2 regions of the Brevibacillus ginsengisoli genome follow, and region 1 is predicted to be linked to the other one. Evidence: riboswitches for the same ligand, from Rfam matches in the RefSeq annotation. Region 1 holds a riboswitch; the other holds the start of a gene.
What was found. Region 1 has a riboswitch for S-adenosylmethionine ahead of metX (homoserine O-acetyltransferase MetX). Riboswitches for the same ligand answer to the same signal wherever they lie in the genome.
Positions count from the first base shown of each region.

Region 2: another riboswitch for S-adenosylmethionine. It lies ahead of ACQCN2_RS20325 (pyridoxal phosphate-dependent aminotransferase); the one in region 1 lies ahead of metX (homoserine O-acetyltransferase MetX).

Region 1 is NZ_JBNJQR010000001.1:362,101-377,567, reverse strand. It holds gene sdhB (succinate dehydrogenase iron-sulfur subunit) at 1-684, opposite strand, end outside; gene sdhA (succinate dehydrogenase flavoprotein subunit) at 687-2,450, opposite strand; gene ACQCN2_RS01950 (succinate dehydrogenase cytochrome b558 subunit) at 2,472-3,080, opposite strand; gene ACQCN2_RS01945 (DUF2507 domain-containing protein) at 3,567-4,031, shown strand; gene metX (homoserine O-acetyltransferase MetX) at 4,012-5,085, opposite strand; SAM riboswitch class I at 5,211-5,337, opposite strand; gene ACQCN2_RS01935 (aspartate kinase) at 5,430-6,671, opposite strand; lysine riboswitch at 6,910-7,099, opposite strand; gene uvrC (excinuclease ABC subunit UvrC) at 7,254-9,032, opposite strand; gene trxA (thioredoxin) at 9,181-9,501, opposite strand; gene ACQCN2_RS01920 (YfmQ family protein) at 9,663-10,082, opposite strand; gene ACQCN2_RS01915 (electron transfer flavoprotein subunit alpha/FixB family protein) at 10,238-11,200, opposite strand; gene ACQCN2_RS01910 (electron transfer flavoprotein subunit beta/FixA family protein) at 11,217-11,984, opposite strand; gene ACQCN2_RS01905 (enoyl-CoA hydratase) at 11,997-12,773, opposite strand; gene fadR (fatty acid metabolism transcriptional regulator FadR) at 12,886-13,473, opposite strand; gene ACQCN2_RS01895 (cbb3-type cytochrome c oxidase subunit I) at 13,641-15,029, shown strand; gene ACQCN2_RS01890 (cbb3-type cytochrome c oxidase subunit II) at 15,067-15,467, shown strand, end outside.
Region 2 is NZ_JBNJQR010000011.1:79,741-95,207, reverse strand. It holds gene ACQCN2_RS20345 (MATE family efflux transporter) at 423-1,781, shown strand; gene ACQCN2_RS20340 (MarR family winged helix-turn-helix transcriptional regulator) at 1,946-2,404, shown strand; gene ACQCN2_RS20335 (efflux RND transporter permease subunit) at 2,401-5,538, shown strand; gene ACQCN2_RS20330 (efflux RND transporter periplasmic adaptor subunit) at 5,565-6,800, shown strand; SAM riboswitch class I at 6,885-7,008, shown strand; gene ACQCN2_RS20325 (pyridoxal phosphate-dependent aminotransferase) at 7,354-8,538, shown strand; gene pyrH (UMP kinase) at 8,743-9,480, shown strand; gene ACQCN2_RS20315 (ubiquinol oxidase subunit II) at 9,932-10,900, shown strand; gene ACQCN2_RS20310 (cbb3-type cytochrome c oxidase subunit I) at 10,925-12,898, shown strand; gene cyoC (cytochrome o ubiquinol oxidase subunit III) at 12,898-13,503, shown strand; gene cyoD (cytochrome o ubiquinol oxidase subunit IV) at 13,504-13,824, shown strand; gene ACQCN2_RS20295 (heme o synthase) at 13,957-14,883, shown strand; gene ACQCN2_RS20290 (putative protein N(5)-glutamine methyltransferase) at 15,108-15,467, shown strand, end outside.

The DNA.
Region 1 (15,467 bases):
AGTCAATGGAATACCTTTCGGGCAAGAACGCACACAGTTTTGAGAGTTACCGCAATCGCCGATACCGCCATCAGCCATCAACGCTTCCAAGCGCTCATGTTTGTTCATTTGACCAGTTGGATGTTCGTTGAACAAACGAACTTGAGAGATTGCGAACGGACCGATAAACGCGGATTTCTCGTTGACGTTAGGGCACGCTTCCAAGCATACGCCGCAAGTCATACATTTGGACAATTCATATGCCCATTGACGTTCTACCTCTGGCATACGTGGTCCAGGACCCAAATCGTACGTACCATCGATTGGAATCCAAGCTTTAACACGTTTTAAAGCATCAAACATACGGTTACGGTTAATGGACAAGTCACGCATAACCGGGAAGGTGCTCATTGGCGCAATGCGAATTGGTTGTTCCAGCTTGTCGATCAAGGAGCTGCATGCTTGACGCGGCTTGCCGTTGATTACCATGGAACAAGCTCCGCACACCTCTTCCAAGCAGTTGGATTCCCAAACTACTGGTTTGGTTTTTTGGCCTTGCGAGTTCTGTGGGTTACGTTGAATCTCCATCAATGCGGAGATGACGTTCATATTTGGACGATATGGGATTTTGAATTCTTCTTGATAAGGTGCACTCTCAGGACTATCTTGGCGAGTAATGATCAGATGGACTAACTTATCAGCCATGATTAATGTCCTCCCTTTTTATCAGATGAGTAGTCGCGTTTACGTGGAGGAATCAAGGAAATGTCTACATCCTCATAGTAAATGTCAGGTGCAAGAGTGTTAGGGTTGAACTTCGCCATAGTTGTTTTCAGGAATTGCTCATCGTTACGCTCAGGGAAATCTGGTTTGTAATGGGCACCACGGCTCTCGTTACGGTTCAAAGCACCCAATGTGATGACACGAGAAAGCGCAAGCATGTTCCACAGGTGACGAGTGAAGGAAGCGCCAGAGTTGCTCCAACGTTGCGTATCGTTGATGTTGATGCGCTTGTAGCGATCCATCAGCTCTTGAATTTTCTCGTCTGTTTTCTTCAGGCGATCGTTGAAACGAACAACCGTTACGTTATCGGTCATCCATTCACCCAATTCACGGTGAATGACGTAAGCATTCTCAGTGCCATCCATTTTCAGGATGTTGTCATATTTATCTTGTTCTTTTTGGGTGTGGCTGTCATATAGTGTGCTAGCAATATCACTGGAGTGTTTATCCAAGCTATTGATATAGTTGATCGCATTAGGACCTGCTACCATACCGCCGTAGATTGCGGACAAGAGGGAGTTTGCTCCCAGACGGTTCGCACCGTGTTGAGAGTAGTCGCACTCACCTGCAGCAAACAATCCAGGGATGTTGGTCATTTGGTTATAGTCAACCCACATTCCGCCCATGGAATAGTGAACGGCTGGGAAGATTTTCATTGGAACTTTGCGTGGATCTTCACCGACGAATTTTTCATAAATCTCGATGATACCGCCAAGTTTAACATCCAATTCTTTCGGGTCTTTGTGAGAGAGGTCAAGGTATACCATGTTCTCTCCGTTGATTCCCAATTTCATATCTACGCACACGTGGAAAATCTCACGGGTCGCGATGTCACGCGGTACAAGGTTTCCGTAAGCAGGGTATTTATCTTCAAGGAAGTACCAAGGTTTACCGTCACGATACGTCCATACACGTCCACCTTCACCGCGAGCAGATTCGGACATGAGGCGAAGCTTGTCATCCCCTGGAATCGCAGTTGGGTGAATCTGAATGAACTCACCGTTTGCGTAAATAACGCCTTGTTGGTATGCGGTAGAAGCTGCAGTACCTGTGTTGATGATGGAGTTGGTGGATTTACCGAAGATAATTCCAGGTCCACCCGTTGCCAAGATGACAGCGTCGGAAGCAAAAGATTTGATTTCACTTGTACGCATGTTTTGTGCGGTAATCCCACGGCACACGCCAGCGTCATCCAAAACTGCCCCTAAGAAATCCCAATATTCGTATTTGGTAACCAAGCCCTCCGATTCGTAACGGCGAACTTGCTCGTCCAAAGCGTACAACAATTGTTGACCGGTTGTAGCGCCTGCGAATGCTGTACGGTGGTGCTTGGTTCCCCCGAAACGACGGAAGTCCAAAAGACCTTCAGAAGTACGGTTGAACATGACGCCCATACGGTCCAGCATGTAGATGATCCCTGGAGCCGCTTCACACATTGCTTTAACAGGCGGTTGGTTCGCGAGGAAGTCTCCTCCGTAAATGGTGTCATCAAAGTGCTCCCAAGTGGAATCCCCTTCCCCTTTGGTGTTAACCGCACCATTGATGCCCCCCTGAGCACAAACCGAGTGAGAACGTTTCACTGGTACGAGGGAGAATAATTCTACTGGAACACCTTTTTCTGCCGCCTTGATGGTAGCCATTAAACCAGCCAAACCACCGCCGACGATTATAAGTTTGCCTTTGGCCATGATTGCTTCCCCCTATTCCTATTAAACGAATGCCGACAACGCGCGCAATCCGATGAAAGAAACGACAACGAACACACCTACAGTGAAGTATGCTGCAATTCGCTGCGAACGCGGTCCAACAGTAATTCCCCAGTGAACGAGGAAGGACCAAATACCATTAGAGAAGTGGAAAACCGCAGCCACGATACCCACTCCATAGAAGATTCTCATCGCTGGATTCGCTAAAATATCATGCATCATGTCAAAGCTTACTTGAGCACCAAGAGCTTTTTGAATTCTGGTTTCCCATACGTGCCAGGAAATATAAATAAGTGTAATTACACCTGTAATCCGTTGCCACATGAACATATGGTTGCGGAAATAGCCATAATTGTTTACGTTATGCTTCGCTTGGAAGGCAATGTACAAGCCATAAACCGCATGGAAGAAGATTGGCAGATAGATCAGAGCAAATTCGAGAACAAGAATAAATGGAACCTTGTCGATATTACCTATTACTTCGTTGTAAGCTGCTGCACCTTTAGTTGCCTGGTAGTTTGCCACTAAGTGAAACACCAAGAACAAACCAATCGGTAGTAAACCTAGTAAAGAATGAAGCCTGTGATGTACAAATTGCCGGCTATTAGCCATGCATGGGTCCCCCCTCAGTGAACTATAGTCTTTGTAAATCCTATACTCTCTCTTTCTCCTCGCAATCCTGTCCCAAAATTAATTGGGTTGACACGTCCTTTCACATGTTTGTCACAAGCAACGAATCGAGTGCACCTCCATTATAAAGGTAGGCGCTTACAAATGAGTTGCTTGTTAATATTATGTAAAATTGTGTCGGATTACGGAAAAAAGATTGTCCAATATGTGACCAAAACTATTGTACTCCTGTACCCTGAGAGCGTCAAGCCAATGGATAGACTAAATCCATCGATAGAATCATATTAGTTGCAAAACAAAAAACCCTCCTATACACCTGTTATGACAGGCTTTTATAGGGGGGATCTCATTCTATCTAGAAAGATTTTTCTCTTTTTTATATGAATATTGTCATCAGATTCTCAAAATTCTCATAGATTGGAATATGAAAACTAGTAAATCAACTCTATGAGCAAAGGAGAAATCATCATGCGCATAGTCGATCCGCTCTACACATTATTTTCTGGACAAACAATGTCTCATTTGGAGCAAATGAATATGCCGTACCTAGGTTTCCATATGTTGAGAGATTGCTTGACACGCAAACTTTTAGGCGAGAGCGAAGGCCCCATTCTGTACTGGTTAGGAAAAGATGTGGGATCGCAAATTTCGATAAAAAATGCGGATGACCTGATCCTGCCGTTCATTCGTCTCGGCTTGGGGAAGCTAGAGCTCCTTGAAGAGACCGAGCATTCCTTTCGTTACTCGTTGACACACTCCGTATTTTCTCATATTGAAGTAGACAGACTGACCTCTTCGTTAATGCTGGAGTGCGGGATCATCGCAGGTGCAATTAGCCAATGGTTACAAAAAGAATTGGAAGGCCATCTGGAAGTCGTCAAGTCAGAGGATTCTAAACAATCGGAAGTCCTGATCACGATCTTACTTTCTTGACGTACGGTGTGACAATCCGCCCCATACGAGAAAACTCCACCAAAAAAGCGTCATGCCCGAATTTGGATTCAAGTGTATGAAATTCAACTTCCACACCATTCTGGCGCATCAGATTGGCCATTTCCTTTTGATGCTCTAGCGGGTACAAGAGATCATCGGTAATCCCGATCATAAGTACCGTAGCTCGAATACGGGAGATGGCATGCTCTGCACCGCCACGTCCTCTGCCGATATCGTGAGAGTCCATTGCCCGCAGCAGGGCGAGATAGGAATTGGCGTCAAAACGTTCGACCAACTTCTCCCCTTGATAGCGCAAATAGCTTTCGATTTGGAAGGTAATATCCAACGCGTGATTCTCTGATTCTTGCTTGAAGCTGCGCCCGAAGCGCTCTTCAAATAATTCAGCCGTCCGATAGGTTATCATCCCAAGCATCCTGGCAACCGCAAGGCCCTTAGATGGCCCTGCGCCCGGGTAATAGTCTCCGCCGTTCCATTCGGGATCGTTCTTGATCGCCTGCCTGCCGACATCATTATAGGCGATGGCAATAGCCGAGAGACGGGAACAAGTAGCGATGGGGATGACCAGATTCATCATCTCCGGGAATTCAACTGCCCATTCGTACACCTGCATTCCACCCATGGAGCCACCCATTACCGCATACAGATGGTGAACACCGAGCTCACTCAGTAAACATCGTTGCGCTCGCACCATGTCGCGGATCGTGACCATCGGGAAGCTGGAACCATACGGGCGATTCGTCTCAGGATTCAAGCTGGCTGGCCCCGTAGAGCCGTAGCATCCACCGAGAACATTGCTGCAAATGACGAAGTATTCGTTTGTATCAATCGGCATGTCGGGCCCTATAAGTCCTTCCCACCAGCCTGGACGACTCCCGTCACCTACAGCATATACGTCTCCCGTTAGAGCGTGGCAAACTAGAATCGCGTTATCACGGTTGGGATCATAGGTACCATACGTCTGATAGCCGATCTCCACTTGCTTAAGGACTTCCCCCGATTCCAGCTGCAAATCTCCAATGAATGCTTTTTGCACAACGCTTTCCCCCTTACTATCCGACGAAAAGAATTCGTCCCTCACCTCTCTAGCGGGCTTACGCAAATGGTAAAAACCCCTCTTCGAAGAGAAGAGGGGTTGATTTCTGAATAGACAGATACCCGCTCTTATCTTCCAAACGCGTCCATTGCAGTTCTTCTGCGTCGCGCGTCTGCTGGATTTAGCACCTCTCCGCTACTGCGGGGTTGCCGGGCTTCATCGGGCCAGTCCCTCCACCACTCTCGATAAGAGAATCCATATTATTTCATTCATCATACGATTTGGAAGAGGAAAGTGTCAATATCTAACACGAGCTTCTTCCAGTCTTCTTTGTGTGTGTTCTCTTACATTCCGTGTACCACAGCAGCTTCTTCCACATCCAGGCCAAAGGCTGTGTGCAATGTGGTCACCGCAAGCCCAGTGAACTCTGCTGGGATGACGCAGGAGATTTTGATATCTGAAGTGGAGACCATTTTAATCGAAATCTGTTGCTCCGCCAGCTGTCTGAACATCTCCGCTGCCACACCTGGATTGGTCACCATGCCCGCGCCTACAATCGAGACTTTGGTTAATCCCTGTTCGTATTCAACCGAATCAAACCCTAGTTCGGCTGATTTCTGATTTAATACCTCCAGCGCATGCGTCAGATCATCCGCTGAGACTGTAAAGGAAATATTGGTTTCAGCCGCATCATACGAGCTTTGAATAATGATATCGACATTCACTTGAGCACAAGCCAATGTGTTGAATAAAAGGGATAATGTTCCTACTTTGGCCGGCATGCCGACAACCGTAATCTTGGCAACGTCCTCGTCATGCGCAACACCGCTTACCACTCTTCCTGTTTCCATTGACGAACCCTCCTCCACATAAGTACCCTCTTCATTCGTAAAGCTAGAACGTACGACTAAACGCACTTTATATTTTTTCGCTGTCTCCACGGAGCGTGGATGAAGCACGCCTGCACCGAGATTTGCCAGCTCCAGCATTTCATCATAGGAGATACTGTCCAGCTTTTGAGCTGATTTAACAACTCTTGGGTCAGCTGTAAATACACCAGACACATCCGTAAAAATCTCGCACTTATTCGCTTCCAGACTGGCAGCCAGCGCGACAGCCGTCGTGTCGGATCCACCTCGACCTAATGTCGTTATCTCTCCTGCTTCCGTAATTCCTTGAAACCCGGCCACGATCACGATGCGCCCTTGGCTAATCGCCTCTCGAATTCGCTGATTATCAATGTCTTGGATACGGGCTTTGGAGTGTACGGAATCTGTCATAATCCCCGCCTGCCATCCGGTCATCGAAACCGCCGCATGACCTTTGCTCTCCAATGCCATCGCGAGCAGCGCGATCGATACCTGTTCACCCGTTGTCAGCAGCATGTCCAGCTCACGGGCCGGTGGCTGTTCACTGATTTGTTTCGCCATGTCAACCAACACATCGGTGGATTTGCCCATCGCGGACACAACAACTACGACGTCATTTCCTTGCTCTTTCGTCTCAATAATCCGGTCTGCTACCCGCATAATCCGTTCAATCGTTCCAACTGAGGTTCCTCCGTATTTTTGCACGATCAATCCCATCTGGTTTCTCTCCCCTATCGAATAATCACTGATCCTATCCTGATACCATAACTTCCACGTAAGCTTATTTATTATTCACGCAATATTTTCGGTTGATGACCTAAACAAAAAAGGCAACAACAAGGTTAGACCTGTCGTTGCCCTACTTATGGACATACCAGTGCCTCCCTCCCTTGGACACGTCGGCGAACAACTCCGCATTATTCACAACACGTGAATACACGAAGTCCTTCATCCTCTGTGAGATAGCTCTCCAACGTTGTATTAGGATTTGATACAGCGTTGACAGTTCTGTGCTTCTTCAACACAGACCCAGCACAACAAGCATCGGGCCGCCTGTTGCACTTCGGCGAATTCCCCTTTCCCACACCCTGCTAATGCCCGCATCTTCGGGGGGTACTCTTGGTTTTCGCGCCTCTACCTCACTCCAGTTATGGGAAGTGAGGTTACTTATTTAATTGTTTTGGATTATAGCATGCGTTTGTGGCATGTTCAACCTCTATTTTTGCAAAAAACATCTCAACGTTTTTCATTAAAGTCGAGATGACCGCATGGCGGACACCTAAAACGGTCATGACTGTTTTAGGTGTCCAGCTTGCGCAGCTTCTCGATGATCTCTCGCGCCAGCTTGTCACCTATACCGATTTGCCGGAAATCCTCTACGCTTGCCTCACGCATTTTGGTGAGTGAACCAAAATGTTTGAACAAGAGCTTGCGTCGCTTCTCGCCAATTCCCGGAATCTCATCCAATTGGGAGCTCAGCATTGTTTTTCCGCGCGACTGGCGATGGAAGGTAATCGCAAAGCGGTGAACCTCGTCTTGTATCCGCTGTAACAAGTAGAATTCGTAACTGTCCCTCTTTAAATCAACGGGCTCTGGTGGGTCTCCAAACAACAGCTGTGCCGTTTTATGCTTCTCGTCCTTCGCCAAACCACAGACGGGTATATAAAGTCCAAGTTCATTCTCGAGCACGTCCATCGCCGCCGATATTTGTCCTTTTCCGCCATCAATGACAATCAGGTCAGGAAGCGGTTGATTTTCTTTTAGCAAGCGGGTGTAGCGCCTGCGCACGACCTCCCGCATAGAGCCGTAATCGTCGGGGCCCTCAACGGTTTTTATTTTGAACTTGCGGTATTCCTTCTTATCCGGGCGACCGTCAGTAAAGACAACCATCGCGGATACCGGCTCAGCTCCTTGAATATTGGAGTTGTCAAACGCCTCAATCCGCTTGGCTACCCCTATTCCTAGAACGTGCCCAAGGTTGTGTACCGCCTGAATAGTTCGCGCCTCATCTTTGGACATTAAAGCGAATTTCTCCTGCAAAGCGATGCGCGCATTCTCGTCGGCCATCTTCACCAGCTCGTGCTTTTTCCCTCGCTTAGGAGTCAGTACCTTGACATTCAGCCACTCTGACAGCAGTTCAGCCTCACTTCGTTCCGGCAAAAGAATTTCTCTTGGCAATGCCTGCTGTTTATCGTAATAAAACTGGGTAACAAACGACATGAAATCTTCTGTCTCATCCCCATAGTATGGGTACATCGTGGTTTCCCGCTGGATCATTTTTCCTTGGCGCATGTAGAAGACCTGAATGCACATCCAGCCCTTCTCCACAGCAAAGCCAAAAATATCCCGATCCACCGTATCCGTAAAGGTCACCTTCTGCTTCTCCATAACCGCCTCAATATTGCGAATCTGGTCTCGCAGCTCCTTCGCCCGCTCGAATTCCATCTCTTCCGCTGCTTGGTGCATGCGCTCGGTCAGCTCTTTTTTCATCTCTTCATGCCCGCCGTCAAGAAACTTGGCGATTGCCTCGACGATTCGCTCGTTCTGTGCCGCGTCCACTTCATATACGCAGGGAGCAAGACACTGACTTAGATGGTAGTACAAACAAACCTGCTTCGGCATCGTCTGGCATTTTCTTAACGGGTAGAGTCGATCTAACAGCTTCTTCACTTCTTGAGCGGCTCCGGCATTCGGATAAGGACCAAAATACTTGGCTTTATCCTTCAGCACTTTGCGTGTGATCTCTAGTCGTGGATGAGCTTCGTTAGTGATTTTAATGTAAGGATACGTCTTGTCATCCTTCAGCAAGACGTTATATCTCGGATTGTATTGTTTGATTAAATTACACTCCAGAAGCAGAGCTTCAATGGGGGAGGAAACGACGATGTATTCAAAATCAGTAATTTCACTGACCAACAGCTGCGTCTTGCCGTCATGACTGCCTGTGAAATAGGAGCGAACGCGATTTTTCAATACTTTGGCCTTGCCGACGTATATGATTTCACCATTCGCGTTCTTCATCAGGTAGCAGCCTGGTTTATCCGGCAGAACCGCTAATTTGTCTTTGATCGTCTTCATCCTGGTCCCTCCTCTCATTTCAGATGAACAGTTTCAACCTCTTTATCGTAGCACAAACGTTCCCGTCGAAACCACTGTAAAGCAATTCGACTTTTCAACAATATAAAAAACAGCCCCGCCATATGGCAAGGCTGCTCAACACTATCTCTTACAGATGTTTGTTAATAGTAGAAAGAAGTGCTTCTTTTGGTTGGAAACCAACGATTTTGTCTACTGGTTGACCATCTTTGAACAACAACAAAGTTGGGATGGACATGATACCAAAACGTCCAGCAGAATCTGGGTTATCGTCAACGTTTACTTTCACGATTTTTAATTTGTTACCGATTTCAGAATCGATTTGTTCAAGGACTGGAGCAATCATCTTGCAAGGACCGCACCAAGGAGCCCAGAAATCAACAAGAACGGTTCCTCCGCCTTGCTCTACTTCTTGAGCAAAATTTTGATCCGTTGTATTAAGAATAGCCATGTAGGAATCCTCCCTCATTTTTCACATAAAAACTTCCACCGTGTTAAAGTATACCATTCAATATTAGAATTGACCACGTCAGTTGACACTTTATCTGCTTTACCTATTTTGTCCCGTTACCTTGCTTTTATCAAGCCAATTCTTATCTGTCCTTTAGGAAATTAGGCATTCAATTCACTCGAAAGAAAGGGGCTTCTCACCCAGTACGATTTCGTTTTGCCCTTTGAATTGACCCGCTCAATGTACATATCTTCTTGATCTTTGTGATATAGATGGATGATTTCGTTGTTCGTCTGTATCCGCAGATGCTTTTCACCGTTTGGAAGTTCGCTGGACGGGACCTTTTGAATGAAGATATCTCTGTTAAACTGTTGAATAATCTCGTCCTTTTTCGGGGCAGAGTAAGGCTGAATCGATTCCCCTGCGACAAGGTCGACAGCTTGTACTTCTTCAAGTTTCAGTTCCCGATGAATAGCCACCTTCTTAGCCATCCAAATCAGCACAAAACTGGGCAATGAAAACGCTACAATGAGCAACATACCAATACTATGAGATAGCCAGTTCACCATCGTTTCAGACATGCTATGCACCTTTTTCTATCGAATTTTTACCATATTTATAATAATAATGGTAAAAACATTCAATTTCAAACAGATAATCTACGACTTACTTTAACCAACTTAAAATAAAAAAAGCCGAGGATATTCTCCTCGACTTCATTTCAATAGCGGGTGGATTACACCAATACTTTTTTGAATTCTGCTGTTAAAAGTGGAACGACCTCGAACAAGTCTCCCACGATCCCATAGTCAGCCACTTGGAAAATTGGCGCTTCTGGGTCTTTGTTGATGGCGACGATTACTTTGGAATTGGACATCCCAGCCAAATGCTGGATCGCTCCGGAGATCCCGCATGCGATGTACAGGTCAGGCGTAACCACTTTACCGGTTTGACCGATTTGCAACGCGTAGTCGCAGAAGCCGGCGTCGCAAGCTCCGCGGGAAGCTCCTACTGCCGCGCCCAACACTTCAGCCAACTCATCCAACGGCTTAAAGCCATCCTCGCTCTTCACGCCACGGCCACCGGAGATGATGACTTTAGCTTCAGAGAGGTCTACTTTACCGGAAGTTTTGCGCACTACTTCTTTAACAATGGTACGAAGGTCTTTAATCTCAGCGTTGAATGAAACAGTCTCCGCAGTTTTGGTGCTGTCCGCTTCGCCAACCGGAATGTTGTTCGGACGGATAGTTACGAAGATTTTGCTATCTGTGAAGTTGCGTTTTTGGAACGCTTTTCCTGCATAAATGGGACGAGTGAAAATTCCGCCAGCTTCCACCGCAGTTACGTCAGACACCAAGCCTAAGCCAAGGCGTGCCGCTGCGCGAGGAGCCAAATCGCGGCCAATCGCTGTATGACCCAAAATGATTGCGTCTGGGTTCACATCCGCAACCACTTGCGCTAACGCTTGGGTGAAACCATCTGGTGTGTATTGCGCCAAAGCGTCATTCGCTACGACATACACTTTGGATGCTCCATAGGAAGCGAGTGCGGATACATGTGATTCCCCGCCTGGTCCAAATACGGTTGCAATTACTTCGCCGCCTTCAGCAATAGTTGCCGCTGCCGCAAGTGCTTCAAATGAAACGTTACGAAGTTGACCGTCACGTGCTTCTGCTAGAACGAGTACTTTTTTCATAATGAATCCCCTCTCTCCCTTAGATTACTTTCGCTTCGTTGCGAAGTAAGGATACTAATTCTGCCACTTGGCTTGGCGTATCGCCAGAAAGAACGCGACCTGCTTGTTTTTTCGGAGGCAGGTATTGATCGACAATGGCTGTTTTTGCTTGTACCGCATCAGGAGACAAGCCTAAATCATCAGCGGATAGACGATCCAACGGTTTCTTTTTTGCCTTCATGATACCAGGCAGAGAAGGATAACGAGGCTCATTCAAGCCTTGTTGAGCGCTGATCAATACAGGAAGAGAGGTTTCTACTACTTCCAGGTCACCCTCGATGTCACGCTCTACGCGTACAGAAGAACCGTTCACTTCAAGCTTCACAGCGGTAGATACGTGGTTAATGCCCAATTCTTCAGCCAGACGTGGTCCGCCTTGTCCAGCGCCAGAATCAACAGCCATTTGACCGCCGATAATGATATCGTATCCAACTTTGTTAGCGACGGCTGCAAGTACCTTAGCTGTCGTATATTCATCACCGAAGAGAGCTTCGTCATCTACGAGAACCGCTTTGTCAGCTCCCATAGCAAGCGCTGTGCGAAGCGCGTTTTCTGCGCGATCTGGTCCCACAGAAACAACCGTTACTTCTCCGCCGTGTTCTTCTTTCAATTTAATCGCTTCTTCTACCGCATATTCATCATAAGGATTGATGATGAACTCAACCCCGTCTTCACTGATTTTGCCGTCAGAAATCACGATTTTTTCTTCCGTATCGAACGTCTGTTTCAAAACTACTAGAATGTTCATACGATTTCCTCCTTATCGATCCTTAAATTGGGGTTTGCGTTTTTCTAAAAAGGCATTGACGCCTTCCTTCATATCTTCAGAACGGAATACCTCTCCAAAAAGCTGCGCTTCCTGTTGAAGACCTTCCTCAAATCCTTTATTAAAACCAGCTTGTACGGCACTAAGCGCATAACGAATCGCTACACTGCTTTTGGTAGCGATAGCAGCTGCCAGCTTCTTGGCTTCCTCCAGCAGTTGCTCCAAAGGATACACCGCGTCAGCTAAGCCAATACGAAACGCTTCCTCGCCGCCAATCATTTCTGAGGTCAAAATCATTTTGGTAGCTGTGCCCCGACCGACCAAACGCGGCAAACGCTGTGTACCGCCGTATCCAGGAATCAGTCCCAGATTGAGCTCGGGAAGCCCCAGTTTGGCTTCTTGCGCAACATAACGAATATGGCAAGCCATCGCCAGTTCCAGTCCTCCACCCAAGCATGCGCCGTTAATTGCGGCAATAATTGGTTTTGGGAAAGTTTCCAGACGATTAAAAATCTTTTGGCCAGCTTCAGCCATCTGATGAGCTTGATCATTGGTCAGTGTTGTGAATTCATTAATATCTGCACCCGCGATGAAGAAGCGTCCTTCACCAGTCAATACAATCACTTTTACCTGCGAGTCTTGCTCCAGGTGATCAAGTGCAGCTTGTAAGCCTTCCAACGTTGCTTTGTTTAACGCGTTGGCTGGTGGATGATTAATTGAGAGAACAGCTACTCGTTCCTCAACCGCCAACGACACATTGGAAAATTGCATCTACTTCCCCACTCCCCTCTATTTGGCACGTCCTACCATATGAGCGGTCGCTCAATTCAGGCATAAACTCATTGTATCAAATGAGGAATGCCAAAAAAAGCGTTTTCTTACGCTATTTTTTCATCAAACCGTTTAGGAAGAGGTTATGAATGGGGTCAACGAGAGAAATGAGATCGTACTTGAATTGTTTCATGATCCAAGAAGTAGCCGCTTGATCAATCGTTCCGAAAATCATCACGCGAGCCATCCGTATATCCAGCTCTTCACGGAAGATCCCGTCTTCTATGCCTGAGCGGATGACGTCTTCAATCAGATTGAAGTATCTTTTCAAAATAGCGCCAATCCCTTGATTTACTTCCGGATTGGACTGACGAAGCTCAATCTGCGTGACAATCGCCATCTCTGGATCTTGGGCCATCAAACCCAAGTGAGTCGAGACCAACTCGCGAATTTTCTGATCCGCTGATTCGGCTTGTTGGATACGTTCATGACATGTGTCAATGAATTGCCCCATCTTCTCGTTGAACAGAGAAATCAGTATGTCATCTTTGTTCTCAAAGTAGAGGTAGATCGTACCGTCCGCTACTTTCGCCTCCTTGGCGATACGCGATACCTGGGCATTGTGATACCCATGCTTCGCGATTACGCGTACAGCCGCATCAATGATGGCTTCATATTTTTCCCCCGTCTTCTTAGCCATAACAAACCTCCACATAAGTTTCCAAAAATTCATACTAGAATGAATGACTATTCATTCACTTACAAGTTTAAACCATCAGCTGAATCAGTGTCAATCCCTCTCCGGTGCATAGTCCAAGAGCGTTTGGTAATACTTACATCAGAGCACAAGGAAAGGAGAATTTGCCAATGACTACTACTCAAGACGCCTCGTACAAAGCGGTGCGCTACCTTTACTATTCCGCACTCTTTTGGCTGACCCTTGGCATGTTAGTTGGTTTGACGCTTGCCTTCAAGTACGTATGGCCAGACTTCCTGGTGATAGGTGCTTTACAAAAATATCTGTCATACGGACGGATCCGCCCCATTCATACCAATTGTGTCCTGTATGGCTGGCTTTCCATCGCCCAAGTTGCTGGACTGTTCTATGTCATCCCGAAGTTAACAAGGTCTCCGCTTCAACATCCCCGACTGGCGATGATTGTCGGATATTTATGGAACATCGTTGTCGGTGTTGGTGTCATTACCTTCTCCCTTGGCTACACCACCGCAATTGAATATGCGGAATTTCTCTGGCCGATTGACATTGTTCTCGCTGTACTGTTTATCTGCATCATTTTCATCTGCTATCGAACAATCATCAATCGAAAAGAAAAGCAGTTATACGTCAGTCTGTGGTATTTTATGGGCTCCCTTTTGTGGTTTCCCTTTTTGTACATCATCGGCAATATACCAAACGGATGGATTGGCGGTATCCCCCAAGCTCTGGCCGCATGGTTCTTCGGACACAACGTGATTGGCTTATGGTTTACCACGGTAGGCGTCGGGTTCATCTACTACCTGCTCCCGAAGCTTACCAAGAATCCTTTATATAGTCATAAGCTGTCGTTAATCGGATTCTGGACGATTGCCACCTTCTATGTCTGGAATGGACCCCATCATTTACAAAACGGCCCGATTCCCGCTTGGGTGATGAAGGCAGGCACCATCCCCTCTATCTTGTTGATCATTCCGGTATGGACAGTACTTGCTAATGTATTTGGCACCATGAAAGGCAAATGGCAGGTTGTTGCTGAGAACATATCGCTAAAATTCGTGATTACAGGCTCGATCTTCTATTTGATTACCTGCTTGCAGGGTCCTTTTCAAAGTTTGATGGGCCCAAGCTCCGTGTTGAAATTCACCAACTGGATTGTTGGACATGCCCACATGCCATTGTTTGCAGCGTTTTCTTTTATTAACTTTGCCCTGATCTACTATAGCTTTCCGGACTGGGCTGGACGAGAGATATACAGCCGCAGATTGCAAGAGACTCACTTCTGGTTTTCAATCATTGGCTTTTTGTTGTTTGCCTTTAGCACCTGGACGCAGGGCGTCATGCAAGGATTGGGCTGGGCTGACGGCAAACAGTACGGGATTCAGTTTGTCGAGTTAATGACTGCCCTTCGCCCCTTCTCGATCATCCGGGCTACAGGCGGGATCATGATGTTCATTGGCACCCTGGTTTTTCTTTACAACATTTACCGTTCCGCGAAAGACGGCAAGATTGTGGTCACCTCCGGCCAAAAAACAGCGTGAGCGTTGTTTGGATTTCGAATAGAAAGGAGCAATTCGTTTGGCACAAAAGGAGACGAACATCGCCCCCTTTGTCGTTGGTTCCCTCGTTATTTTTTTCATGGGGACGCTCGCTACCGTGTACCTGCCGTTCTACGATCCATCCATGAGCCAACCGAACGCGACGGCGATGAGCCGCAACTACAGTCCGGATTCTGCCGAGTATCGCGGCCGTCAAATCTATATCCGGGAAGGCTGTCACACCTGCCATACCCAGTACGTCCGAGCGGTAAAGGCGGACACCTCTTTGGGACCGGTATCAATCCCCCAAGATTATTACTACGATTCTCCCGTCATGCAAGGGACGGTTCGGACAGGCGGAGATTTGATGTGGGTAGGGAAAAGGACGAGTCCGGAATGGCATCGCAAGCATCTTGATAACCCGCGAAGTGTTCTCCCAGG
Region 2 (15,467 bases), on a different contig from region 1:
TCCGATATCAGTGTGCAATCGAAATAACCTTCGAACTTGAGAGACTGAATCGTCCACATTTGAAATTCTCCCAATCCGTTCGTAATTAGACCAAGCTGAATATCAAACCGCCCCTCCAAAAAAATTCAGAAGATCCGGACAATGCCACCTTGAACCCTGGATATTCCGAGAATGATTATAATGATTTTGCCAATTAACACCGATTCACTCCTCCTGTAACTTGTTAGAAGAGTCCGTGAACCCCTCATGGTACCTGTCTCACTAACAACCCATCTCTCCAAACAAAAAAATACCCACATGTAAGCGAAAAAATATTTTGACAAAAATATAAACAATATATATATTTGTTTAAATTAAACATAAACTATAATATTTGTGGTTTGTGAAGATGGAGAATTTAATGTGAAAAGGAGAAGTGAATCATGACAACGCCTAAACCAATTTGGCGCTCCATGCTGATGTTTCTTGTGCCCTTAATTCTAAGCAATGCACTTCAATCGATTGGCCAGTTAATCGGAAGTATTATCGTTGGCCGCTCGATCGGAGTGAATGCGCTCGCTGTCATTTCGTCATTCTTCCCGTTGTTTTTTCTCTTGGTGGCATTTGCCATGGGGATAGGAGCAGGGAGCTCGATTCTGATTGGTCAAGCACATGGTGCGCAAAATACTGAACGGGTCAAGGCCATTGTAGGGACCTCGCTGAGCTTTACTTTTTATCTTGGCCTCGGATTGGCCGTGATCAGCAGCATCTTTACATGGGACCTTATGCGTCTGCTTGGGATCCCGGACAATATTATGGCGGACACGGTTCTTTATGGACGAATTCTGTTTTTGTCTACTCCTATTATGTTTCTGCTTTTTGTTTATACGACATTTATGCGAGGAATCGGAGACTCCAAGACACCCTCTAATTTTCTCATGATCAGCACAGTATTGAATGTAGCGTTATTGCCGCTTCTCATCTTCGGCTGGATGGGCCTGCCTAAGCTTGGTGTTTTTGGAGCTGCGTATGCATCCGTCATTTCTATGCTCTTAACTCTCGTTCTAATGTTGCTGTATTTAAGGAAAAAGAAGCATCCACTCCAGTTTGACGCTTCCATCAGAAGGCATCTGCGATTGGATGGGCAATTGTTAAAATTACTGTTACGTCTTGGTATTCCCTCAAGTATCGGGATGATTCTCGTCTCCCTTTCGGAAATTGCCGTGATCACCTTCGTCAATCGTTATGGTTCGGAAGCAACGGCAGCGTATGGGGCAGTCAACCAAGTCGTTAGCTACATTCAAATGCCCGCCATGAGCCTGAGTATGGCCGTTTCGATATTTGCTGCACAATCGATCGGCGCAGGTCAGCTGGATCGATTGAAGGAAGTCTTCCGAGCGGGCGTCGTCTTGAACTACGTGATCGGTGGGGTATTGGTGTTCGCCGTGTATTTGTTCGGAGAGAATATTCTGTCCTGGTTCTTGACCAGCACAAGCACACTGGAGATGGCCCACAGTCTTTTGATGATTACGCTTTGGAGTTATCTTGCACTTGGTCATGCACAGATCATCTCTGCCTTGATGCGGGCGAGTGGAACGGTATTATGGCCAACTTTGATCAATGGACTCTCCATCTGGTTAGTTGAAGTACCGCTGGCGTATTATCTTTCAACCTTCACGGAACTTGGAATTAAAGGAATCTGGGTGGGGTATCCCGCGGCTTTTCTGGTTGTTTTGATTTTCCAATATGTGTACTATCAATGGGCTTGGAAGAAGAAGCAGATTACGCGTCTCGTTGGGTAAGAAATCTTGCGTTCCCATCCAATTCTGGCAGCAAATTCACTTTATGTAATTATTCCTTGAAGCGAAATATTAGCTGTGATACTATTTCGAGGTACGAAATTTTTTGTTTCGGTGCCCGAAATTTTTACAGTAATTATTTCGTAGTTAAATGGGGGGGTGAATACATGGAGGGATTTGAGCTACTTCGGGAGCTAATATTCAAAACAAATCAATTATTCATTGACATCATTACCGAGGAACTCGTCAAATCCGGCATTACCCGACCACAGATTCTCGTTTTGGAGCAAATCAAAGTGGCACCCAAAACAATCGGAGATATCAGCAGAGCGATGGATTTGTCTTACAGTACTGTTTCAGGTATTGTAGATCGTTTGGAAAGAGACGGTTTGGTACAGCGGAACAGAGACGAGAAGGACCGCCGAGTGGTTTGGGTATCCTGCATAGACAATCTACCGAAATTCGAAGAGCGGTTACCGTTTATGGAGAAAAATTATTTTCCAGAAATTTTTGAAGGGATCAAACCTTCAGAGTTGGAGCAAGTCAACCACTCATTAGAACTGATCAGTACTTATCTAGAGAAGAAACGAACCGCGCTTAGCGAGAGAGGTAGTGAGAAAAGATGAATTTGTCGGGATTTTCAATTAAACGCCCCGTAACAGTCATCATGTTGACACTCGCATTAATAGTCTTTAGTTTCGTCACCTTACCACGTCTGGCCATTGACTTGATGCCTGATCTGAAATTCCCGGTTGCGGTGGTTGTAACCTCTTATAATGGCGCATCACCAAGTGAGGTTGAAAAACTGGTTACGAAACCAATCGAGAGTGCCGTTGGTACTGTTTCCGACATTGACAGCATTTCCTCTGTCTCTATGCAGGGAGCGTCACAGGTTATTATCAAGTTTAACTGGGGGACGAACCTAGACCAAGCTTCCTTGAACCTGCGGGAAAAGGTAGATCAGATCAAGGGAACCCTTCCGGATGATGCCGGCTCACCTAAGGTTATGCGATTTGACCCGAATAGCCAGCCGATTATGTACTATTCATTAACCGGTAAAGCAGAAGTCAACAAATTGAAAGACTTGGCGGATAATTTGATTCAATCCCGCCTGGAGAGAATTGATGGCGTTGCCGCTGTAGGTGTAGAGGGCGGACGAGATCGAGTAGTGAACGTTACTATTGATCCAGCCAAACTCGCTGCGTACGGCCTGACAATTGAGCAAGTCCAGCAAGCAATCAGCAGCAACAACCTGTCAGCATCTGCTGGGGCAGTTCGTGAAGGCGACGAAAAAATGAACATCCGAGTCGAAGGGGAGTTCTCCGACGTCAGCAAAATCGGTCTGACTCCGATTCCTGTAGGAAAAGCCTCCATTCGACTGCAAGATGTCGCCAAGGTTGAAGATACATTGAAAGAGGTATCGGCCAAGAACTATCTGAATGGAGAAGAGGGCGTCTTCCTCACGGTTACCAAGGCATCTGGTGGCAATACAATCGAAGTGGCTGATGCAGTTAAAGAAGAAGTCAAAAATATCCAGGAACAGCTTCCTGCCAATGTGAAGCTGACAGAGGCAATTGATACCTCTATCTATATCAAGGATTCCATTTATACGACGGCTGAACATGCGCTTTTGGGTGGTTTGTTCGGGATCTTGATGCTGTTCTTCTTCTTGGGAAGCTTTTCTTCCATGATTATTGCAAGTATTGTACTTCCCGTCTCGGTTTTGGCCACATTCGTACTGATGTATATGACGGGGCAAACCATTAACCTGATTTCGCTGTCCGGATTAACCCTCGGCTTAGGCTCATTGGTAGACTTTTCCGTCGTAATTCTGGAAAACATCTTCCGGCAGCGGGAACAAGGAAAAAGCATGTTGCAAGCTGCGTTTGATGGTTCCAAAGAAGTAGGTACGGCGGTAATGGCTTCTGCATTTGCACAAATCTGTGTTTTTGCACCGATTGCCCTTACGCAAGGGATTGCTTCTGAATTGTTTGGGCCACTCGCGTTGACGGTTGTGTATTCACACATCGCGGCATTGATATTCTCCATTATGTTAGTACCGATGTTAAGCTCGCGCATGTTGAAAAAAGTCCCGGATCATCATGAAAACGTAGGATATCGTGGGAAAAATCCGGTTGTTTGGTTTAATATCGGGTTTAAAAAATTGGAAAATGGCTACCGCCGATTACTGAAGTGGTCGCTGGGACACCGTAAATCAGTTCTTGTCATTACGCTCGCGATGATTGTCGGTTCGTTTGCTTTGACTCCGATGATCGGTGCAGAGTTTTTCCCAGCAAGTGACCAAGGGCAGCTTCAAGTCTCAATTAAAATGCCTAACGGTACAGTCGTTCAAGAGACTGATAAAGTAACGAAGCAAGTAGAAAGTGTGGTTTCCAAGATTCCTGAATTGAAATACATGGTAACGATTGTTGGCAGTAACGTCAATCAGATGGCTTCCACTGCAGCATCGAACAAAGCGTCGATGTTCGTCCTCCTGACCGATGTACAGAACCGTACTCGTTCAAGTGATCAGATTGCACAAGATCTTCGTACCAAACTGGCAGACATTGCTGGAGCTGAGATTACGGTTGGTGCTACCTCTGGATTCTCAACAGGCTCCCCGGTAGAAGTAACGCTTTCTGGAGATGATCTTGACGTATTGAAAGAAATCGGCTCGATCATGAAAGAAGAGGTTAAGAGTGTAAAAGGAACCACCAACGTGATAAACAGCCTCGAGGATACCAAGCAAGAGTACGAGGTATCGGTCGATCCGGAAAAAGCCAGCCTGAATGGTTTGACGACCGGACAAATCATCTCAGCCGTCCGCACGGCATTTAATGGCCAGACGGTAACCAAGTATCGTACGGGTGATGATGAGATCGATATTGACATTAAGCTTCCAGAGATCTATAGAGAAGATGTAAACTATTTGAACAATCTCCGTATTTCTGGTCAAGGAGGAGCACAGATCGCTCTTTCTTCAGTGGCAACCATTAAAAAGGTAGATGTTCCAATTGCCATCAACCGTGAAGATCAGTCCCGACAAGTGAAAATCACAGCAGATTTGAACGGACGAGATCTTAACGCCGTGATGAAGGAAATCAAGACAAAACTGGATCAATTAAACCTTCCAGACGGCTATCTGCTGAAGTACGGCGGACAAAGCAAAGACATGGTCGAATCCTTCACGAGTCTAGGTGTTGCCATTCTGTTGGCGATTATTCTGGTTTATATGGTAATGGCGTCGCAGTTTGAATCCTTCTTTAGTCCGTTTATTATCATGTTTGCCTTGCCACCGACACTTCCAGGTGTCCTGATTGGTCTAGCGGTAACGGGAACTACCCTGAGTGTATCAGTTCTAATCGGGTATATCCTTCTGGTCGGTCTGGTTATGAACAACTCGATCGTATTGATTGACTACGTGAATCAGTTGCGGAAAAAAGGTCATGATGCCAAAGAAGCCATTCTGATGGCAGGTCCTATCCGTTTGCGTCCGATTCTGATGACTACGCTCACGACCATTTTATCCATTGGTCCGCTTGCGTTTGCGACCGGATCAGGTACTGAATTCCAGAAGCCAATGGGTGTAACAGTTATCTTCGGCTTGAGCTTATCTACATTGGTTACGCTGATTCTGGTCCCCATTGTGTATTCCTGGTTCAATGATTTAGGGATCAAGCGTCGAGCCAAAAAGGAGAAAAGAAGAGAGAAGAAGATGTTGAAAAAGCAGCAAAAGAATATGCCTACCCTGGAATCCTAGGCGTCTTAAGTAAACGGAGGGAGAGTATAAAAGTGAAAAAACAACACTTCATACTGGCGTTATCGACGGTACTTCTCTTAACTGCCTGCTCGCAAAAAGCACCAGAGGCAACGACCACAGCTGTAGAAAGAATTACCCCAGTACAAGTTGAGCTTGTGAAAAATGGTTCGGTTTCCTTGGATGCAGGACTGACTGCCAAGCTTGCACCTAGTCAGGAAGTGAATATCAGCCCGAAAGTAACTGGGAAGATTACTTCATTGCCAGTCAAATTAGGTCAATATGTAGGAAAAGGTGCGGTGTTATTCCATTTGGATGAAGCCGACCTGGAAAATGGCGTACGACAAGCAGAAGCTGCCCTGCAGGTTGCCCAAGCTGGCCTAAGACAATCTGGCAGCAACTCAAATAGTGGGCTCGAACAAGCGAAAAATGGATTGAAGCAGTCCGAGCAAGCCTTAAAAGATGCCCAAGTGAACCAGCAGCGCATGCAGAATTTGTTTAATCAAGGAGCGGTTTCTTCACAACAAATGGAACAAGCCAATTCACAGTTGACGAATGCCCAAACCGCTTATGACAATGCGAAGATGAGCTTGTCGACGGCACAACAGATGGGCGGTGTGCAAGTATCCGAGGCATCTGTGAAGCAGGCTGCGGTTAGTTTGCAAAACGCCAGAACACAATTGGCCAATGCAGTCGTTACTGCTCCTTTCAGCGGATATATCTCCAGTGTAAACGGAGAGGTTGGACAATTTGCTTCCCCGCAAGCACCTGTGATCACGCTCGTGAATACAAATCCACTTGTTGTTAAGGCGAATATATCCGAAAACGATATAACCAAGGTCAAGGTTGGCACAGGTGTAAAAGTGGAAGTAAGCGCGTTGGCAAAGGTGCTGGATGCCAAAGTAACTGCTGTGAGCCCGGTGATGGATCCGCAATTGAAAGCTTATCCGACTGAAATCTCCATCCCGAATCCTTCCAACGAATTAAAGTCCGATATGGTCGTGAATGTGAAGTTTAACTTCGATTCGACTGGGCAAAAGAAAGTACCATTGGTTTCCCGCAAAGCAATTTTTGAACGGGAAGGCAAATCTTATGTGTATGTGATTGAGAACAACGTAGCCAAACAGGTGGAAGTAACCGTCGGACAAGGAAGCAGCGATGAAGTTGAGATCCTTACCGGTGTGAAAGAAGGGGCTACCGTTGTTGTCAAAGGCCAGACATTGTTAAAAGACGGCGGTAAGGTAAAAATCCAGAAACAAGAATAAAGAATAAAGAATAAAGCAGTAAGCCTCCTTGACAACAAGTCACTCGGCTCGCTAGTATAAACATACAAAATGAATAGGAAAACTCACTTATCCAGAGAGGCGGAGGGACTGGCCCGATGAAGCCCGGCAGCGGATGTTGTACGCGATTCCATCAATCGTGAACACATCTGTGCCAATTCCAGCAGGAGCAATTCCTGGGAGATAAGGCGTGAATAACAGACACGTACCCCCTTCTCCGCTGAAGGGGGTTTTTATTTTTTATTAAATTGGAAAGTTTAATTGCTTTACAGTGGTAAAGTAATTAAACTTATCCATTCGCGCAAGCCTATCAAGAAAAGATTTCGTCCGCTTGCAGCCTCCTTGGAAGTGAAGCTTAGCGAAGGAAAGGAGAAAGGGAAAAGAGTCGCCACCCAACCCCGTAGGGGCGCGAAGCGTTTGGCGACTCCCTTTCGGATTGAGAGAGCGGACTTTCCAACTTCATTGCGAACTTCCACAGAGCGAAAAGGGACGAAGTCTTTTCTTAGTCGAACGGCTCAGGAAAGGAAAGAGGTACATGCGAATTCAACCTGCACACATTATGGAACAATTACCGACCCAATTTTTCTCCACATTAGTAGCCAAGGTCAATAAGCAGTTGGCCAAGGGCTACGACATCATTAACCTGGGTCAAGGGAATCCAGATTTGCCGACTCCACCCCATATAGTCGAAGAATTGCAAAGGCAGGTAGCCGACCCGCTCCATCACAAGTATCCGCCGTTTCAAGGGCGCATCGAATTAAAGCAAGCCATTGCTCACTGGTATAAACAGGAGTTTGACGTTGATCTTGATCCAGAAGAGGAAGTGGCGATCCTGTTCGGCAGCAAAACAGGACTGGTTGAGATTTGTCAGGTGCTCTTAAATCCGGGAGACGTTGCGCTGGTTCCTGATCCGGGCTATCCTGACTACTGGTCTGGCGTAGCGATTGCCCAAGCTCGAATGGCGATGATGCCTCTTCGTAAGGAAAACAACTTCCTGCCTGACTATAGCAAGCTGTCGCAAGAAGACGTGAATAAGGCGAAGCTGATGTTTCTTAACTATCCTAACAATCCGACTGCGGTCAATGCGCCGATTGAATTTTTTGAAGAAACCATACAATTCGCGCGTAAGAATGAAATTGTCGTCTGCCATGATTTTGCCTACGGAGCCATCAGTTTTGATGGCAAGAAACCCGTCAGTTTCCTGCAAGCCCCCGGCGCCAAAGAGGTGGGGGTTGAATTCTACACCTTGTCCAAAACCTACAACATGGCCGGCTGGAGGGTAGGAGCGATGGTGGGCAATAAAGAACTGGTGCGTCTCATTAACCTTATTCAGGACCATTATTTTGTCAGCTTGTTTGGAGCCGTTCAAATGGCTGCTGTTCGCGCTTTAACTGACTCGCAGGCTTGTGTACGTGATCTGGTGGCCGTATATGAAAGCCGACGTAACGCGCTGTTTGGAGGATTGCAGGAGATTGGCTGGCAAGCCGCTCCATCCCAAGGTTCATTCTTCGCCTGGCTGCCAGTTCCGAATGGACTTGGTTCCATTGAGTTTGCCGATCTTCTCTTGGAACAAGCGCACGTAGTTGTAGCGCCGGGAGTGGGCTTTGGCCCAACGGGTGAAGGATATGTTCGAGTCGCCTTGTTATCTCCAGAAGAGAGACTGCGTGAAGCAGCAAAGCGAATTGCCAGGCTGGGATTGTTCACAACCGAACAATTGTGAAAAATCAGGAAGTTTTCATTGAAATTGGAAATAGCCACAGATAAAATAATAAGAGAAAAATAAAGGGAAGGGGGATAGCGGAATGAGAATGAGCTGGATCAATCCGAAACATTTTCATTTCTATTTCCTTTCCCTTTTCGGTTGAAACACTAGAGCGAGATGCTTTAGTGTTTTTATTTTTTGGGGCGATAATGGAGGGATAGGATGAGGTACAAACGCGTTCTGATTAAACTAAGCGGTGGTGCTGTGGCCGGTGCGCATGAATTCGGATTTGACCCGGAGCGATTGGAGCACATTGCCAATGAGATTATGACGGTGGTGGGTTTGGGTGTTGAGGTCTGTCTCGTGATTGGCGGCGGCAATATTTTTCGCGGCAATATGGGAGAGAGCTGGGGAATTGAACGGGCGGAGGCAGATAACATCGGAACCTTGGCGACGGTAATCAACAGCCTGATGCTAAGAGGGGTATTAAAGGCAAAAACAAGCAATGAAGTTCGCGTCATGACCGCCATCCCGATTTCATCGGTTGCGGAACCCTATATCCGCTTAAAAGCGATCCATCATCTTGAGAAGGGATATATCGTCATTTTTGCCGGAGGGAATGGGCAGCCGTTTGTCACCACGGATTACCCTTCTGTGCAACGAGCGATTGAGGTGAATTGTGATGCCATCTTCGTAGCCAAACACGGTGTCGACGGCGTATTCAACGAAGATCCGAAATACAACGAGAACGCTCGAAAATATAAGTCTCTGCACTATAACGACGTGATCCACCGTGATTTAAAAGTAATGGATCAATCTGCCTTTATCCTTGCGCGTGACTATCAGATTCCCATTCATGTATTCAACTTCGATAAGGCGGGCAGTATGAAGGAAATTTGCCAGGGAACAGATATCGGGACCATCATAAGCGAGACGTCCGAATTGCAACTCGAATCATAACAAAACATAACATAACATACCAAGAAAAAAGGGATTCCCGTTTGAAGGAATCCCTTTTTTCTTTTGTCCATCATTTGCTTTGATTGGCCACCGTGAGTTGTTTCATTTGTGTCTTCCTTCCTATTTTTTTGTAAAAATATGTGAATTTTTTTGAGAAATGACGACTATATACACAAATTTGAACAAAAAGCAATGTATCTACTAACATAAAAGTAGGAGAAATTATGAATCTTTGTAAATAAATGTTTTTCAAATGTGACAAATTGTCGAATTTTCGTCAGCTGTGACAAAAATCATTTCTATATTTGGTATTATAAAAAAGCTGAATATGGAGGAATTAGTTTAAGGCTGAACTAGTTCCAAAATAATGCAAGGAACTCACCAAACACACCTAAGTCCGCTGCTGTCAAAAGTCCCTAATTTGTTAGAAGTGGCATGTGTAGAAGAGGAGATGAAAGAGTTGGGGAAAACAAAGTTGCTTAACCGAGTAAAACTGCTTTTCATGGGGATCTTGGCGACCGTAATACTGGCTGGTTGTGATAACTCGCAGTATATCGTTCTCAATCCTAAAGGGCCGGTTGCACAAACTGAGCTTAATTTGATCATCATTTCTGTTATTTTGTGTGCCATTGTAGTCATTCCTGTTTTAGCTCTTCTAGTGTATATCGTATGGCGTTATCGGGACAAACCAGGAAACACGGCTCCTTACCAACCTAATTGGCATGACAGCAAAACGCTTGAGATCATTTGGTGGGGAATTCCGATCGTGATCATCGGTGTTCTTGGTTACTTTACGGTAAGAGATACGTTTGCATTAACGAAACCTCCTGTAAGCGATAACAAACCGATTACCATTCAGGTTACTTCACTTGATTGGAAGTGGCTTTTCCAATATCCTGACCAGAAGGTTGCTTCGGTCAATTATGTGGAAATTCCAGCAGGTGTACCAGTTCAGTTTGTTTTGACTTCTGATGCGCCAATGAACTCTTTCTGGGTTCCACAGTTAGGGGGACAAGAATACACCATGCCTGGTATGGCCATGAGATTGTGGTTGCAGGCGGATAAACCAGGTGAGTACTTCGGATCAGGCGCTAACTTTACAGGTGCAGGGTTTGCCCACATGCAATTTAAAGTGGTAGCCAAACCTCAAGCAGAATTCGAGAAATGGGTAGACGATGTGAAGAAATCTTCCCCAGCATTAACGAAGGAAGGTTACGCTGATCTCGTGAAACCAGGTACTAGTGAAGTACAGACATTCTCTTCCTTCCCAGAAGGACTGTTTAATGAAGTTGTAAATAAAAACGGCGGTATCTATATGCATCATAACGGACTCAATATGGATCACAGTGGGTCGTCTAATGAGAATATGCCAGGAATGTCCAGTTCTAGTATGCCAAGTATGGACATGGGCCACCAATAAGAACGAAAGGAAGTTGAAAAACCGATGCTAGAAAACTTGAAACAATTTGCATCAACCTTTTTCGTAACTGGTGATCCGATGATTTATGGCGCAGATGTGTCTATCGTTCTTGCTTCAGTTGCCATCGTGTTTGTCTTGACCTATTTCAAAAAATGGGGATGGCTGTGGCGTGAATGGATCACAACTGTTGATCATAAAAAAATCGGGATCATGTATATCCTTGCTTCTCTGTTAATGTTGTTCCGCGGTGGGGTAGATGCCCTGCTCATGCGGATTCAGCTAGCTTTCCCTAATATGCAGTTCTTGCATTCCGAGCACTATAACCAAATCTTTACAACACATGGTACGATCATGATCTTGTTCATGGCGATGCCATTTATGTTCGGTTTGTTTAACATCGTTGTACCACTTCAATTGGGTGCACGTGACGTAGCGTATCCTTTCTTGAATTCCGTGAGCTTCTGGTTATTCTTCTTGGGTGCGATGCTGTTTAACTTGTCTTTCGTAATCGGTGGTTCTCCTGATGCCGGTTGGCTCAGCTATCCGCCACTTTCAGAGCTTGACTTTAGTCATGGGCCTGGTCAGAACTTCTATATTTGGGGGATTCAGATCTCCGGTATCGGTTCTTTGGCTACAGGGATCAACTTTATCGTAACGATCTTGAAAATGCGCGCACCAGGCATGAAATTGATGAAGATGCCTTTGTTCAGCTGGTCTGTACTTTCTAGCTGTATCATGATCATCATCGCTTTCCCTGTATTGACAATTTCTCTTGCGCTGTTGTTCATTGACCGTTACTTTGGAGCTCACTTCTTCACCATTTTGGGTGGCGGTAACCCGATGATGTACGTCAACCTTATCTGGATGTGGGGTCACCCTGAGGTATATATCGTAGTTATTCCAGCGTTCGGTATTTATTCCGAAGTCGTAGCAACATTCGCGAAGAAAAAAATCTTTGGTTACAAATCCATGGTATTCTCCATGATGATCATCTCAGTTCTTTCTTACTTCACTTGGGCCCATCACTTCTTTACAATGGGTGCTGGCGCAGACGTTAACGCCTTCTTCGCACTCACGACGATGGCGATTGGTATTCCGACAGGGGTTAAAGTATTTAACTGGTTGTTCACTTTGTTCCGTGGACGTATTACCTTGTCTCAACCGATGTTGTGGACACTTGCATTCGTTCCTTGCTTTGTCATTGGTGGTGCGACAGGGGTAATGCTTGCCGTTGCGCCTGCTGACTATCAATATCACAACAGTTACTTCCTGATTGCCCACTTCCACCAAACATTGATCGGTGGTGTAGTATTTGGTTACTTGGCTGGTCTGTACTACTGGTGGCCAAAAATGTTCGGTTTCAAACTAAACGATCGCCTTGGTAAATGGGCTTTCTGGACTTGGAATATTGGTTTCTATGTATGCTTTATGCCACAATACGCACTTGGTTTCATGGGTATGACTCGTCGTCTGTATACCTACGGATGGGATATGGGTTGGGCTCCATTGAACCTTGTATCCACTGTGGGTGCTTTCCTGATGGGTGTCGGATTCTTGTTCCAAGTATGGCAAATCCTTTACAGCATCAAGTACGGTGAAAAAGATTTGACTGGCGACGCATGGGGTACAGGACGTACGCTTGAATGGTCCATCCCATCCCCAGCACCACTTTACAACTTTGCGCGTGTTCCGCGCGTTAAAGATCAAGATGCTTGGATGAATATGAAAGAAGAAATGGCAGCTGGCAAAGATGTATTTGAAGGTCAGAAACTTGAACCAATCCACATGCCGAAAAACTCCGGAATTCCATTCATCATGTCTGTGTTCTGGTTTATCGCCGGTTTCGGATTTACATTTGAATGGACCTGGATGGGAATCATCGGCTTGTTGGGAGTAGTTGGTTGCTTGTTCGCTCGTTCCTTCCAATATGATACGGATTACTACATTCCTGTGAGTGAAGTGAAAAGTACAGAAGCTGCTCTAGGGAGGGTTGTATAATGAGTCAGGCTGTAGCTCATCACGATGATCATCATGACCATCATGAAGAACATGAACAGTTGAAAGTATTAGGTTTCTGGATCTTCATCGTAACGGACTGTATCTTGTTTGCTTGCTTGTTTGCAGCCTACATGGTATTGCGTACCCACTATAATGGTGGTCCAACTCCTAAAGAATTGTTTGAAGTACCAGGATTTGTCGCTGAGACATTCATCCTTTTGACTAGTAGTTTTACCAGTGGTCTTGCTACACTTGCGATGCACAAAGGCAAAGTGAAAAATATGATCGGCTGGTTGATCGTTACTGTAGCACTGGGTGCATGCTTCGTTGGTTTGGAAATCAGCGAGTTTACGAAAATGGTCCATGAAGGGGCTACGATGGCTACAAGCGCGTTCCTGTCTTCCTTCTTTACACTGGTAGGAACTCACGGACTTCACGTAACAGTTGGTCTCTTCTGGATTACCGGTTTGATGTTCCAATTGGCAAAACGCGGAATCAACACTGTTACTAAACGTAAAGTATTCGTTGTCAGCTTGTACTGGCACTTCCTTGACGCCGTATGGATCTTCCTCTTTACGGTTGTGTACTTGATGGGGGTGATGTAAATGGCACATCATAATCAAGCGAAAAATGAGGATCATGGTACAACGAAATCGTATATCGTCGGTTTCATCATTTCGATTATCCTCACCATTATTCCACTGGTGATGGTATTGAATCATATGATGACTAACACGGCTCTCGTCGTAGTTAGTATGGTGATGGCTATTGCACAATTTCTCGTTCAGTTGTTCTTCTTCATGCACATTCGTGAGGGAGAAGGACCAAAATATAACGTAATGGCGCTTATTCTTGGCGTTGTGGTTGTGTTTACAATTGTCGCTGGCTCTATGTGGATTATGACATTCAACTCCATGGTTCACTAATTGAAGGTGAATTAATGGAAACAGATAAGAAAGGCTATTGACTTAGCCTTTCTTATCTAACATACTTAACTTATTGATATCGAATGTGTTAAAACTTTTTTATTTTGTAGAGAAGGAGGTGTCGAGACTCATATGATTCAACAAAATATTGCTTCCTATACAGCTGATACTACTGTGACCGAATCGCGCTCGATGCTTCAAACCATCAAGGTGTATTATACCTTAACCAAACCTAGAATCCTTGTGATGCTGGTGTTTACCTCACTTTGTGCAGCCTTTGTTGCCCAGAAGGGGATTCCCAACATCATGACCACCTTATTTATGCTAATTGGGCTGGCTTTGTCCTCTGGAGGATCAGCAGCTTTTAATATGTGGTATGACCGAGATATTGATGCAATCATGAATCGTACATCCAATCGTCCAATTCCAGCCGGGCTGGTAGAGCCTCGTAATGCTTTGTGGTTTGGAATTACGTTGGGTGTCCTATCGGTAACCGTCCTCGCTATTTTCGTCAATATGATGACTGCGCTTCTTTCATTGGCAGGGTTTCTCTACTACGCGGTGGTCTACACCATGTGGTTGAAAAGAAGTACCCCACAAAATATTGTCATTGGCGGCGGAGCAGGGGCGATGCCTGTTTTGATCGGATGGGCCTCTGTTACGGGTCATGTAGCTATTGCACCTGTTTTGATGTTTTTGATTATCTTTTTCTGGACACCTCCTCATTTCTGGGCATTGGCTCTGTATAAAAATGAGGATTACACACGTGCGGGAATTCCGATGATGCCTGTTGTAAAAGGCCCTCGTCACACCAAACGTCAAATGGTAGGATACGCTTGGGCATTGTTGCTCTTGTCCTGCTCACTCTACTTTACTGGTGTAGTCGGCTGGATCTACTTGTTGTCAGCCGTGATTTTGGGCGGAATCTTCCTGATTTACAACTACATGGTATTGCGTGAAGAGGACGATCAATTCGTCTGGGCGAAGAGAACCTTCTTCTGCTCACTGATATACCTGCCTGTGCTGTTTATGTTCATGGTAATCGATGCAGTATTATAAAGTGTAAAAGCACCAATCTCTATAGGGATTGGTGCTTTTTTGTCTGTTGTGTTTCCTTCTTATCTAAAGTAAGATGCAAATAAGATGCACTGTGAAAGAGGAGATATATGGACTCAAGGAAAGCGCCTTTGGGATTTGAAGAAAACGATGATGTTGAGGGAAAAGTGTCAATTAATAGGACTGAACATTCAGTAAATACAGATGATTCGAGACTTCATGACGATATGGGGACATTTGTAAGTGGGGATGGTATTCAGGGAGATAAGTTTTTTTCGAGGATCGTCAGTAAGCTTCGAAAGGCAGGGTGTGTTTTCGCGGAAGATGAGGCACGCTTTCTTATCTCCTCGGCACTGACGCCCACAGACCTCATCAGAATGATAGAGCAACGATCCACAGGCCTGCCTATTGAACACATCATTGGATGGGCACAGTTCTGTGATAAGCGGATTGTAGTGGATCGGGGAGTTTTCGTCCCCCGACATCGCACCGAGTTCCTTGTCCAGCAAGCAGCCGCTCTCATTCGACCAGGATCGGTTGTAGTTGATCTTTGTTGCGGATCAGGGGCAGTGGGTGCGGTACTGGCC